DNA from 3 places in the Aeribacillus sp. FSL K6-8210 genome. Region 3 is predicted to be linked to each of the others. Evidence: riboswitches for the same ligand, from Rfam matches in the RefSeq annotation. Region 3 holds a riboswitch; each other region holds the start of a gene.

Region 1 (4,461 bases), 1.9 Mb from region 3:
TGAGCTCCAAAGCCGATCGCAAGACCAACAACCCCAGCCCCGGCTAAAAGCGCTGTGACATTGTAGCCAAACACTTGAAAAACGGTAACAATAAAAATGAAAAACAGGGCATAATGAAAGAAATTCAAAACTAATGTTTGCAGCGTTTTAGCCCGCGTGGTGGAAATTTCCTTCCGATTCTCAAGCCCCTCAAACATTTTGTGAATAATTTTATTGCCGATTGATTTGACGATAATATATGCAATGTAAATTCCAATAAGCTTGGCCAAAACTTCTCCTGATTTTAAAGCCAGATCAGCCCAATCAATAGATTCAAAAAAGTTCAAAACCATTTCCCCTTTCTTTTCAAGCCAATCATTTGGTTATTTGACGGGATCGTGTTAAACTGAATGTACAGTTGAAAGTTTAGCATAGAAAAAGGAATTTTCAATGATTGTTACATTTTTTTAATGATAGCGGCGAAAATTGGAAATAGTATTATTGTTCTCTTCACCGCAATGAAAATGTAAAACAAATTATTTAAATTAATTATTACTTAAAATTGACTAAAATTTTGTTGTTATATATAATAGTAATCGGAGGAAGGATATTGAGAAAATACTCAATTCATTCTCATTTGTTTTTGAAGGAAACGATCAAAAAGTTTCCTTTAAAATAAAATTTTAAAATGGAGGGTTACATAATGGCAGAGCGTTTGGTTGGTAAACAAGCTCCACGTTTTGAAATGGATGCCGTTTTGCCAAACAAAGAGTTTGGTAAAGTAAGCTTGGAAGAAATCATGAAACAAGGAAAATGGACAGTTCTTTTCTTTTATCCAATGGACTTCACTTTCGTTTGTCCAACTGAAATCACAGCTATTTCTGACCGTTATGAAGAATTTGAAGATCTTGATGCAGAAGTGATTGGTGTATCAACTGACACAATTCACACACACTTAGCTTGGATTAAAACTCCTCGCGAAGAGAACGGTTTAGGCGATATTAAATATCCGCTTGCAGCAGATACAAATCATCAAGTATCAAGAGACTACGGCGTTTTAATCGAAGAAGAAGGAGTTGCTCTTCGCGGATTGTTCATCATCAATCCAGAAGGCGAACTTCAATATCAAACAGTATTCCATAACAACATTGGCCGCGATGTTGATGAAACATTGCGTGTACTTCAAGCGCTTCAAACTGGCGGACTTTGCCCAGCAAACTGGAAGCCTGGTCAAGAAACGCTTAAAGTATAATGAAGCTTTTCATTCAAAGGGCCTAGCAGTACGTTAGGCCTTTTTTCAAACGATTATTTTTTTGATATTCATTCTTCAAGGAGGAAGCGGAAATGAAATTACGTGAGCCAATGCCTGAATTAGTCGGAGCAACAACTTGGCTGAATGGCGAAGTAACGAAAGAGCAATTAATCGGTGAAAAACCAACATTAATCCATTTTTGGTCAATCAGCTGCCATTTGTGTAAAGAAGCAATGCCGAAAGTAAATGAGTTCCGCGATCAATATAAAGATAAACTGAACGTAGTAGCTGTTCATATGCCTCGCTCCGAAAAGGATTTAGATATTGATGATATTAAAAAAGTAGCGGAAGAACACGGGATTACGCAACCGATCTTTGTTGACAACGAACATAAATTAACCGATGCTTTTGAAAATCAATATGTACCTGCATATTATGTTTTTGACAAAAACGGCATTCTTCGCCACTTCCAAGCAGGAGGAAGCGGAATGAAAATGCTGGAAAAACGTGTTAATCGGGTGTTAGCGGAAACAGAAAACGCTGAATGATTCAACCATCTGCAAAACATTGCAGGTGGTTTTTCATTTTAGAAAAATACCTTTCCGGCTTTGAAAGGACTTGTTTTTATTGCTTCGAAGCTTTCAAAAGATAAGCATCTCCATTTACCATTCATCTGACATCCTTTTTCCAGCTCTCAATCCTAAAGAAATGATTCACATTCCAAATCACAACATGCTATAATAAATGATGCTAGTTTGAACAAAAAGGAGCATAGGTGGATGGCAAAACAATCACAAACTTTTTCCATTATGAATCTATTAAAGGTGCTTTTGGCTGTCATCGTTATCCTTTTCCTATTTTATTTGCTTGCATTTAACGACGTCGTCGTGCGTTTTATATCTCTGCTATTAAATGGATGTTTAGTTGTTCTCGCCTTCCTTGTCTATCGGAAAATAGACTATATGATAAAGATGAAAGAAGAACGAAAAGAGCCTATTCAAAACGAAAAGCTGCCTGATGAAACAGAAATGGCGCGAAAAGAACAGCAATTAAATAAACTGGAGCTTGATAAAACGCAATTGTTGGAGGAGCTATTAACAAAAGCCGGTATCGAAGAGGAAGAAAAACAAAAGTACCGAGCCAAAATTAGAGAAAAAGAGGATGAAGCTTCAAAGCTTCAACAAGAGCTAGCATTCATGAAAGGCCGGATTGCCAACTTGATTTTAAAAAGAGATCCTGAGATCGAGCGGATTGTCCTGCTGCTTGATGCAGATTTTATATTAAATCATTCGTTAGTGGAAATTAATCAAAGGTTTCAGGAAATTAGCGGCAGTTTTTCTGAACAATCGATCGAGCATTTGAAAAAGGCTAATTATATTGATCAACATTTGCAATTTACTCGAATTGGTTATCGTGAATTATTAAAGACAGCAAAAAGAATCAATTAACCGTTAGCTTGTATTTTTCTATATTTTATGATTTAATGAAATTAAATGAAAATTTCATAATATTAACATACCACTAGGGGAGCCGAAAGGCTGAGAAAGGCGTGTGCCTTGACCCTTTGAACCTGATCTAGATCATACTAGCGTAGGGAAGTGGTGCAGTAATATCGAAACCTGTCTATGGGTTTTGTATATACTTGCCCGTTCCCTTATATTGGGAACGGGCTTTTTGCATTACAAGGCTGGTTGGCAAACCATTTTTCAAAACAAAATGTTAAGAAAGGGGAGACAACGTGTTACAAACGCTATTTCAGCAAATTGATGAAAGGGAAGAAGAACTTCTGAATCTTCTAAAAACACTCGTATCGTTTGAAACGCCGAGCCCTCCGGCAAGAAATGCAAAAGAGGCTCAAAAGTATGTCGCCTCATATTTGGAAGACATCGGCTTTTCCATTGATCAATGGGATTTATATGAACAAGATCCAGTCGTAGTAGGAACGAAAAAAGGAAAAGATCCAGAAAATTACCACAGTTTAATTATTAACGGGCATATTGATGTCGCTTCAATCGAAGAGGGAGAAGAATGGCTAACGCCTCCTTTTGAGGCAACGGTTAAAGGGGATTACATATATGGACGCGGTGTAGCGGATATGAAAGGGGGAATGGCTGCCAGTCTGTTTGCATTAAAGCTGCTGCAAGAAAACGGCATTGAGCCGGGAGGGGATATCATTTTTCAGTCCGTCGTCGGTGAAGAAGTAGGCGAAGCAGGAACAAAATCGTGCTGCGACCGGGGATATCGAGCTGATTTTGCCATCGTTGTCGATTCAAGCAACTGTGAAATACAAGGGCAGGGCGGGGTGATCACGGGCTGGATTACGATTGAAAGCCCCGAGACATTTCACGATGGCACGAGAAGACAAATGATTCATGCCGGCGGGAAGCTTTTTGGGGCAAGCGCGATTGAAAAAATGATGAAAATTATTGAAGGACTGCGAGAGCTTGAACAGCATTGGGCAGTGATGAAAACGAGCAAAGGCTTTCCGCCTGGTTCTGCCACAATTAATCCTGCAGTGATTGAAGGTGGAAGGCACGCCGCTTTTGTGGCCGATAAATGTTCCCTTTGGATTACCGTTCACTATTACCCGGAAGAGCATTATGTAGAGGTGATCCGGGAAATTGAAGAACATATCCATCATGTTGCAATGGCTGATCCATGGCTTCGGAAATATCCTCCGAAATTTAAATGGGGCGGCACATCGATGATTGAAGATCGAGGAGAAATTTTCCCAGCTTTTTCATATGACGAACATTCACTCGGAGTGAAAACATTACAAAAAGCACATAAACTGGCATTTAATGAGGAAGCAAAGCTGACGATGTCCCCTACTGTGACAGACGGCGGCTGGCTGAGTGAAGCGGGAATTCCCGTCGTTTTATATGGACCGGGCACGCTTGAAGATGCACACTCGGTGAATGAAAAGCTGTCCATCCCCCAATTAAAAACATTTACAAAATCGCTGATCGCGTTTTTATTTGATTGGTATCAGAAAAAACGATGACAATTACAAAAGCTGCGAAAGGGGTAATTCAAATGTTTACAGACCGATTGTATAAAACTGCAAAACCGATTTGGGAAGCGAGTTACCATCATCCGTTTGTTCAAGGAATCGGCAATGGGACGCTGGATATCGACAAATTTCGCTTTTTTATGGAGCAGGATTATCTTTATTTAATCGAATACTGCCGCCTGTTTGCCCTTGGAAGCTTAAAGGCTCACAATCTTCA
Region 2 (4,461 bases), 650 kb from region 3:
ATTGAATCCGAAAATGATTGTTTGTACTCATGCTCTTCCTTCCTACTTGCTTGCCAGGCTGAAAGCCTTTTCTCAAATCAACATCCCTGTTATCAATGTATACACAGATTTTTTTATTCATCATCTTTGGGGAAAAAGAGAAATTGACTATCATTTTGTCGGTCACTCATATATGAAAGATTATTTGCTCGAAAAAGGTATAAATAAAGAACAGATTTTTGTTACAGGGATTCCTATTCACCCAACTTTTACAAAAAGGAAAGATGAACATGTACATAGCATGCGTTTTTATCGAGGATTAATTTCGGGAGGAAGTTCAGGCGTCGGTTCAATAGAGAAGATAACGGAAAAAATCAGCCGCGATGATGATATCCATTATATGGTGTTATGCGGAAAAAACAGAAAGCTTTATGATCGATTAATAAAACAAAACCATCCACGAATTACTCCTTTACCTTACATCTCTTCAAGAGAACAAATGAACGATCTGTACAATCGCGTCGATTTTATCATGACAAAGCCCGGGGGTGTGACAATCAGCGAATGTTTATACAAAAAAATTCCTATATTTGTATACCACACTCTTCCAGGACAGGAAGAAATAAATTTGGAGAAATTAACGAAATTCGGGATGGTGTTTGATTTTCGAAATTGGCAAGAGGAAACAAATATTTCGGCCTCCATTATTCGAGCGCTGCAATCTAAGCAGCTATCAAAATTTTTATCGAAAGTGGATGAATATCATAAAAGTTTAGCTCCGATTGAACCAGCGGGATTGATCAAACGTTTAATGAATGAATAGCTCCTGGAAGCCATTAAAGCTTCTAGGAGCATTAGTTTGAAAATTATTTATCGATAAAGGGATGACCCGCCCTCTATAAATTCTTTTGCTTTTTGCCTCAAACCTTCCTGAACGAAATCAGAATCACTTGAACCGGCCATTTTTCTTAAATTGTGGGAAATTTTCATCGAGCAAAATTTTGGACCGCACATAGAACAAAAATGGGCAATTTTCGCTCCTTCTGCCGGCAAAGTTTCGTCATGATATTCGCGTGCCCGTTCAGGATCGAGAGAAAGATTAAATTGGTCGTTCCAGCGAAATTCAAAACGGGCTTTTGATAAAGCATCATCCCTTATTTGGGCGCCTGGATGCCCTTTTGCCAAATCTGCGGCATGGGCTGCAATTTTATAAGCAACAACACCTTGGCGCACATCCTCTTTATTGGGAAGGCCTAAATGCTCTTTCGGAGTTACATAACATAGCATGGCCGTTCCGTACCAGCCGATCATGGCTGCTCCAATGGCTGACGTAATATGATCATAGCCGGGAGCAATATCGGTCGTTAATGGACCGAGGGTATAAAAAGGAGCCCCTTTGCAAATTTCATTTTCTAAATCAACATTTTCTTTAATTTTATGCATCGGAATGTGCCCAGGGCCTTCGATCATGACTTGGACATCATGTTTCCAGGCGATTTCCGTCAATTCACCGAGCGTTTTCAATTCGGCAAATTGCGCTTCATCATTGGCATCTCGAATAGATCCGGGACGCAAGCCGTCACCTAATGAAACGGCAATATCATATGTTTTTAAAATTTCGCAAATCTCTTCAAAATGAGTGTATAAAAAGTTTTCTTGATGATGCGCCATACACCACTGCGCCATGATCGAACCGCCGCGGGATACGATTCCGGTCGTCCGTTTGACGGTCAAAGGGATATAGCGAAGCAGCACGCCGGCATGTATAGTAAAATAATCGACCCCTTGTTCTGCTTGCTCAATTAATGTATCACGGTAAATTTCCCATGTTAACTCTTCAGCAACGCCATTTACTTTTTCGAGCGCTTGGTAAATCGGGACGGTTCCAACCGGCACGGGCGAGTTGCGGATGATAAATTCTCTTGTTGCATGAATATTTTTTCCTGTTGACAGGTCCATAATTGTGTCAGCGCCCCAGCGGATGGCCCAAAGCATCTTCTCAACTTCTTCTTCGATTGACGATGTTACAGCTGAATTGCCAATGTTGGCATTAATTTTTACATGAAAGTTCCGGCCGATGATCATCGGTTCACTTTCCGGGTGATTAATGTTGGACGGAATAATGGCCCTGCCGGCAGCGACTTCTTGACGAACGAATTCAGGATTTATGTTTTCACGAATCGCCACAAACTCCATCTCTGGGGTGATGATCCCCTTTTTTGCATAGTGCATTTGTGTAACGACAGCACCTTTTTTTGCTTTGAAAGGCTTTCGATGAAAAGGTGTGGCAATATTGTGATCTTCCCAATTGCGAAATCCATTATCTTCAGGCTTTACCTGGCGCCCGTCATATTCTACAACATCATGACGGTCTAAAATCCACTGTTTGCGTACAGCCGGCAAACCTTTATGAATATCTGCCTGAAAATCAGGATCTGTATAGGGACCGCTCGTGTCATAAACCTTTACAGGTTCATTTTCAAACGTTCCCGCTTCCGTTTTCGTGGGAGTTAATTGAATTTCCCTCATCGGAACCCGAATATCGGGTCTTGACCCAGTCACATAAATTTTTTTGCTTGCTGGAAACTGCATGTTTTCGAAATAATGTTTCATTTTTCTCCTCCTCCATTTTTTTATCTGAAGATGTGCATAGAAAAATAGGAGGGGAGATGGGACGTGAAAAATAAAAACGGGTTCGCTTTAGCACGAACCCGATCAATTCAATATAGAAAAAGAAGGCAATAAAATACTCCCGCTACCTACTTCCCTACGCTGGCATCATCCAGATCAGGTTCAAAGGGTTGAAGAACTTCAGGCGCGTTCTTCTCTCAGTCCAGCTAATTGGACACCCCTAGTAGATGGTTATATATTTTTTTTAATAGTAACATAATATGAAAAATAATGAAAATATTTTTTCGTTTCATGTTTGTTTGCAGAATTGTTGATTTTTGAAACTTTCTGCACAATTGTCCGTAATAATATTAGGCAAAAAATAAGGGGGGAGAGGCCTGAAATCAAACAATAAGTTTTTCGCTATTTGCGCTCTGCTGCTCATCTTGTCGATTATTTGTGCGTCTTTTGATGCCAAATCAGCTGAAGGGAAAACTGTTTATTTTATTCCGATTGAAAATACAATTGAAAAAGGGTTGGTGCATTTTATTAAACGATCCATTCAGGAGGCGGAAAAAGAGAAGGCGGATGTCATTGTTTTTGAATTGAACACTCCTGGCGGTGCTTTAGAGGCAGCGATAGAAATAGGCAAAATGATTATGGATACAGATATCAAAACAATCGCTTATGTAAATAAACATGCGATTTCTGCAGGGGCTTATATAGCATTAAGGGCTGATCAAATATATTACCATCCTGGCGGTACCATTGGGTCAGCGGCTGTCATTGACTCCAATGGCAATGCTGCAGAAGTAAAAGTGCAATCGTTTTGGAAAGCAGAGATGAGAAATGCTGCTGAGGTTCATGGCAGAGACCCTATGTTCGCTGAGGCGATGGTAGACAGCAGCTTGGATATGCCCGAATATGGTGCAGAAAAAGGAGAATTACTAACATTAACAGCAAAACAAGCGATGGAAGTCGGGTATGGTGAAGGCATCGCCAAAAGCCGGGCAGAGCTTTTGAAATCGATCGGAATGGAAGGTGCAAAAGTCCAGGAGACTGAGGAGACGTTTGCTGAAAAAATAGCCCGTTTTGTAACAAACATGTATACCATTCCGATATTATTAACGATTAGCGGTTTAGGGTTTGTGTTAGAATTGTACACTCCTGGGTTTGGCATTCCTGGTTTTATTGGACTATTGGCACTGTTTTTGTTTTTCTTCGGTCATTTTATTGCAGGGCTTGCGGGATTGGAAACGGTTGTTTTGTTCGTGCTTGGGGTTCTGCTTATAATTGCAGAGTTGTTTGTTCCAGGAGGAATTATTGGAGCAATCGGTTTTCTTTCAGTCCTTTTAAGTTTATTTTTAGCAGCTGATCATATAGGACATATGGCGGTTTCTCTTTTTATTGCCGGTTCCATTTCGATATTCACAATATTCATCATGTCAAAGGTGATTGGTAAGCGTATGAAATGGTTTAAAAAAATTATTTTAAATGATTCAATCAGCACGGAGAAAGGTTATGTATCCAATCAAAATCGTACAGATTTAATTGGGAAAACGGGTGTAACTGTGACTGCTTTACGACCGGCAGGAACAGTAATGACCGATGGAGAGGAAAGATTGGATGTTGTGACAGAAGGAACGTATATTGAGAAAGGAAGAAAAGTGAAAATTGTTAAAGTAGAAGGCTCACGAATTGTTGTAAGAGCTATTAATGAAAATGAATAGGAGGTAGGTATATCACATGGATGTATCATTTTTTCTTTTACTAGGTCTTATCGTATTAGGTCTTATTTTGCTTGGCATCTTGTTCTCTTTTGTGCCGATTATGCTCTGGATTTCCGCTCTGGCAGCTGGCGTTCGCATCAGT
Region 3 (4,461 bases):
ATGAGCAGAGGTGGTAGCGCCATTGTTGGACCGTTGGGCGAATATGTGGCAGAGCCCGTATTTGGCAAGGAAGACATCATCATTGCAGAACTGGATATGAAACAAATCGCCTATAGCCAGTTTGATTTTGATCCTGTTGGGCATTATGCAAGACCTGATGTTTTTAAATTGCTAGTCAACAAAGAGAAGAAGACAACTATTGAGTGGAAAAATTAATCTCATGATGAGACTCGTTTCTACGATTGATCTCATTATTTATTTGAGATTTTGCAGTTCAATAAACAATAAGGGAAATAAAGAAATCCCTTGCTCCTTTACATTAAGAAAGCGTTTATTTTATAATTAGTGTAAAACAAACGTTCGAGTGGATTCGCTATTTTAAGAAATATTTTCCGGGAAATATCGAGCCCTCTGGCGAATGGGAATGATTTTGTCGAACTTAGCTGAGAGCTTGGCTAAAAAAGGAGATGCTCTTAATTGATAAAAATTAAGAAAATTGTTTTGCATATATTACAGATGCGTTTGAAAGCCCCATTTTCTACTAGCTATGGAGACATTCACGATCGCGAATTGTTGATCGTAGAAGTAAAGGATGATGATGGTGCAGCCGGTTTTGGAGAAGGGGTTGCTTTTTCCACTCCATGGTATACAGAAGAAACCGTGAAAACAACTGTGCACATGATCGAAGATTTCCTCATTCCGATTTTATCAAAGACGACGTTTCATCATCCTCGTGAGTTGGCTGAATCGTTTCGTTTTATTCGCAGAAATTATATGGCAAAAGCGGCTTTGGAAGGTGCCGTGTGGGATCTATATGCAAAACAGCAAAATATACCTCTTTCACAAGCTCTCGGGGGAATGAAAAAAGAAGTTGAAGCTGGGGTGAGCATCGGTATTCAGCCGACAATAAAAGATTTAATCAGTCTTATTGAACAATATCAGGAGGAAGGATACAAGAGAGTAAAAATAAAGATTAAACCCGGTTGGGATATTGAAGTAGTTAAGGAAATACGGAAGCATTTTCCGAACTTGGATTTAATGGCTGATGCGAACAGTGCCTATACATTAAAAGATATAAATCATCTAAAACAATTGGATGAGTTTCAATTAATGATGATTGAGCAGCCTCTTGCGCACGATGATATTGTGGATCATAGCAAACTTCAAAAAGAATTGGACACACCGATCTGTTTAGATGAAAGTATTTGTTCCTTCGAAGATGCTCGAAAGGCTGTTGAACTTCGAAGCTGCAAAATTATGAATATAAAAATCGGCCGTGTTGGCGGTTTGACAGAAGCAAAAAAAATCCATGATTTTTGCAAAGAGCAAAATGTTCCAGTTTGGTGCGGAGGGATGCTTGAATCAGGGATTGGACGGGCCCATAATATAGCCTTAGCGACACTTGAACAATTCACACTGCCAGGAGATATATCCAGTTCATCTAAGTATTGGGAAGAAGATATTATTGAACCGGAAATATCGGTTTATAATGGAAAAATTGCCTTGCCTGATAACCCGGGGATCGGTTTTCATGTAAGCCGTGAAAAATTAAAAAAATACACTGTTGAAACGAAAGTATTTACCCTATAAACAAAATCATCCTCTGCATGTTTTGCAGAGGACTATTTTATTTATTTTACAACCAATCTTGGCGCCGCCATAATGAGAATAACAGTAACGACAGCGCATAATACAAAGGCTCCTATCATCGTAATGCCGTTTACGATCAAAGAATAAACGACCGCTGACATTCCTTCTGGTGCATATTCTCCGAAGAAAAAGACACCGCTGATAAAATGCCAAAAATAACGTGCAAAAGCTCCGATGAAGACGCCAAAGATGATGAAAACAAGAGCAGAGCTTTTCTTTCCATCTTTCAGCTTATTTTGGATAGTTTTGCTGAAAAGACCGGCTAAACCGATAAAGGAAAAAGCTAGAAAATAGTCGATGAAGCCTTGAACAGGCGTCAGGATGTATGCATCACCTAATACAATTTGCAATAATCCCCATAAAAAGCCGGAAATGAAGCCAATCTTTGCACCGGATCGAAACGATAATATGAGTACAGGCACCATGGCAATGGATATAGAAATGGCTGATGATAATTGAATGGAAGGGAGAAGATCAAGTATAACTGCCAATGCTGCAAAGATTGCTGCTTCTATTAATAGTAATAAGCGATTTTTTTCCAAAAATAAAACCCCCTGTATATTATTTGCTATCAACAAATATCCATAAGGGGGAAAAAGGCTGTATCATGGATCAGTATACTTCCACATCCCTACGCTAGCATTAACTAACAGGTTCAAAGGGTCTGGACGAAATATCCGTCCACTCTCAGCATATAGCTCCCCTTGTGGATCTGTTGATATTCGAATCTTATGTCTATCATAATAGACTATAAGAAAATTGTCATTCTTTTTTCGCTATATTCAAATAAATTTAAACACGATAAAGCTGAAATGCAGCCTTTGGACAAAAAGTAATGAAAAAAGGGCGTTAACAATAAGAACTTTTTTCAGAATGGGGGTTTTGGTTTGAATCTTAAACGTGAGCGTTATGAAGTAGTGGATGTGGTGCGGGGGGCTGCGATATTTGGCATTTTACTTGTGAATATGGCGCATTTCAGCTATCCAGATGTATATTTATACCAAATAGGCAGCGAAAATTTTTTTACTGAAACATGGAGAACATGGGATTTTCTAACGAAAAATATTTTGGAAATATTTGTACAAATGAAGTTTATTACAATGTTCTCATTATTGTTCGGATTTGGAATCATCATCATGGAGGAACGGGCTTTAGGAAACGGCAGGAACTTTGTTTCTATATATATACGCAGACTGGTGGTGCTTTTTGTATTTGGACTAATTCATTCATTTTTCATCTGGGATGGAGACATTTTAATGGATTATGCTGTGCTGGGGTTTCTTCTCCTTTTTTTCCGGAAGTGTTCCTGGAAAACCCTTTTGGTATGGACTGTATGTTTATTTAGTTTATATTTGCTCCTTATTGGTTTGATGACGGCTGTATCCAATGGTGAGGATGCTTTAGTCCAAAAAAGAGAGCAGGCTGCCTTACTGGAAGAGGAGGCAAGAAACGCAATCCATTCATATCAAAACGGAAGTTTTACTGATATTTTCCATCAGCGTATTCATGATCGGCTTTTTTACATGTCTATGTCTGGCATGTGGCCTTTTCAACCGCTTGTCTATATAATAAACATGCTCCCATATATCAGCATGTTTTTAGTTGGCATGATATTTGCGAAACAAAAGCTTTTTCAAGAACCGGAGAAGCATCGAAGGTTATTAACAGCCATCTGGTTTTTCGGGCTTATCATTGGGCTTCCGTTAAATATTTTTGCGGTCACCGCTAAAAATAGTTTTTACATGGTGTTCGGTGCACCATTTCTCATGTTGTTTTATGTGATCTCTCTCATATTTTTATATTTTCACCCAATCTGTCGGCAAATTGTTAAGAAGATTGCGCCTGTTGGACGCATGTCATTGACAAATTACATCATGCAATCTGTTATTTGTACATATATTTTTTATCATTACGGATTGGGATTGTACGGTAAAGTATACCCCTTCGCCGGTTTTTGGCTTGCACTCGCAATTTTTGCCGTGCAGCTTATCATCAGCCATATTTGGTTTAAATATTTTCAATTAGGGCCGTTGGAGTGGGTATGGAGAACAGCGATGTATTTCAAGCGCCAGCCTATTCGCATGAAAAAGGAAGTTTCGAAGCATAATAACAGATCAAGATGAATTGTAAAAATGTAGTTTCAAATCTCAGATTTTGAGTTTATGATAGCTCTTTCTTTTTGAAAATAATTTATAGTATGATGGAACAAAGGAGTGTCTAGGCAACATGTTTCTACAAGCAATTTTTATTTTTTTGCTGCAATTATTGTATGTACCAGTATTGACGATCCGAACTATTTTGTTAGTGAAAAATCAAACAAAGGCTGCTGCTGGTATAGGTTTGCTAGAAGCAGCGATTTATATTGTCGCTTTAGGAATAGTTTTTCAAGATTTATCTAATATTTACAATATTAGTGCATATATTATCGGTTTTGGTGCAGGGCTGTTGTTGGGCGGTGAACTGGAGAAAAAGCTGGCTTTTGGATATGTAACATACAATGTGAATTTAATGGATAAAAATTCCGGATTAGTCAAAAAATTGAGGGAGGCTGGTTTTGGGGTTACGGTCTTTCAAGGAGAAGGAATGAATTCGATTAGGTATCGTTTGGAAGTTGTTGCCAAACGGTCTCGGGAGGAAGAATTTTTAAAACTTGTCAATGAAATAGAACCAAAAGCGTTTTTAAGCTCATATGAAATTCGTTCTTTTAAAGGCGGATATTTAACAAAAGCGATGAAAAAGCGGGTAAAGCGTTTAGAAAAAGAACGAACATAACGGTCGAAGGGAGGATGAAGCGTGGATATATTTGCACAA

What was found. Region 3 has a riboswitch for thiamine pyrophosphate ahead of thiT (energy-coupled thiamine transporter ThiT). Riboswitches for the same ligand answer to the same signal wherever they lie in the genome.
Region 1: linked by a shared signal. The riboswitch ahead of NSQ41_RS07195 (acetylornithine deacetylase) and the one ahead of thiT (energy-coupled thiamine transporter ThiT) in region 3 are both predicted to bind thiamine pyrophosphate.
Region 2: linked by a shared signal. The riboswitch ahead of thiC (phosphomethylpyrimidine synthase ThiC) and the one ahead of thiT (energy-coupled thiamine transporter ThiT) in region 3 are both predicted to bind thiamine pyrophosphate.

The regions. Positions count from the first base shown of each region.
Region 1 covers NZ_CP150172.1:1,479,101-1,483,561, forward strand. The annotation lists gene NSQ41_RS07175 (mechanosensitive ion channel family protein) at 1-332, opposite strand, end outside; gene NSQ41_RS07180 (peroxiredoxin) at 683-1,231, shown strand; gene NSQ41_RS07185 (TlpA disulfide reductase family protein) at 1,324-1,779, shown strand; gene NSQ41_RS07190 (hypothetical protein) at 2,011-2,679, shown strand; TPP riboswitch at 2,745-2,845, shown strand; gene NSQ41_RS07195 (acetylornithine deacetylase) at 2,970-4,235, shown strand; gene tenA (thiaminase II) at 4,268-4,461, shown strand, end outside.
Region 2 covers NZ_CP150172.1:2,764,678-2,769,138, reverse strand. The annotation lists gene NSQ41_RS13415 (galactosyldiacylglycerol synthase) at 1-802, shown strand, start outside; gene thiC (phosphomethylpyrimidine synthase ThiC) at 850-2,592, opposite strand; TPP riboswitch at 2,727-2,842, opposite strand; gene NSQ41_RS13405 (nodulation protein NfeD) at 3,036-4,319, shown strand; gene floA (flotillin-like protein FloA) at 4,336-4,461, shown strand, end outside.
Region 3 covers NZ_CP150172.1:3,412,764-3,417,224, reverse strand. The annotation lists gene NSQ41_RS16650 (carbon-nitrogen hydrolase family protein) at 1-216, shown strand, start outside; gene menC (o-succinylbenzoate synthase) at 481-1,590, shown strand; gene thiT (energy-coupled thiamine transporter ThiT) at 1,632-2,192, opposite strand; TPP riboswitch at 2,262-2,365, opposite strand; gene NSQ41_RS16635 (DUF418 domain-containing protein) at 2,538-3,773, shown strand; gene NSQ41_RS16630 (DUF2179 domain-containing protein) at 3,877-4,422, shown strand; gene NSQ41_RS16625 (DUF1992 domain-containing protein) at 4,444-4,461, shown strand, end outside.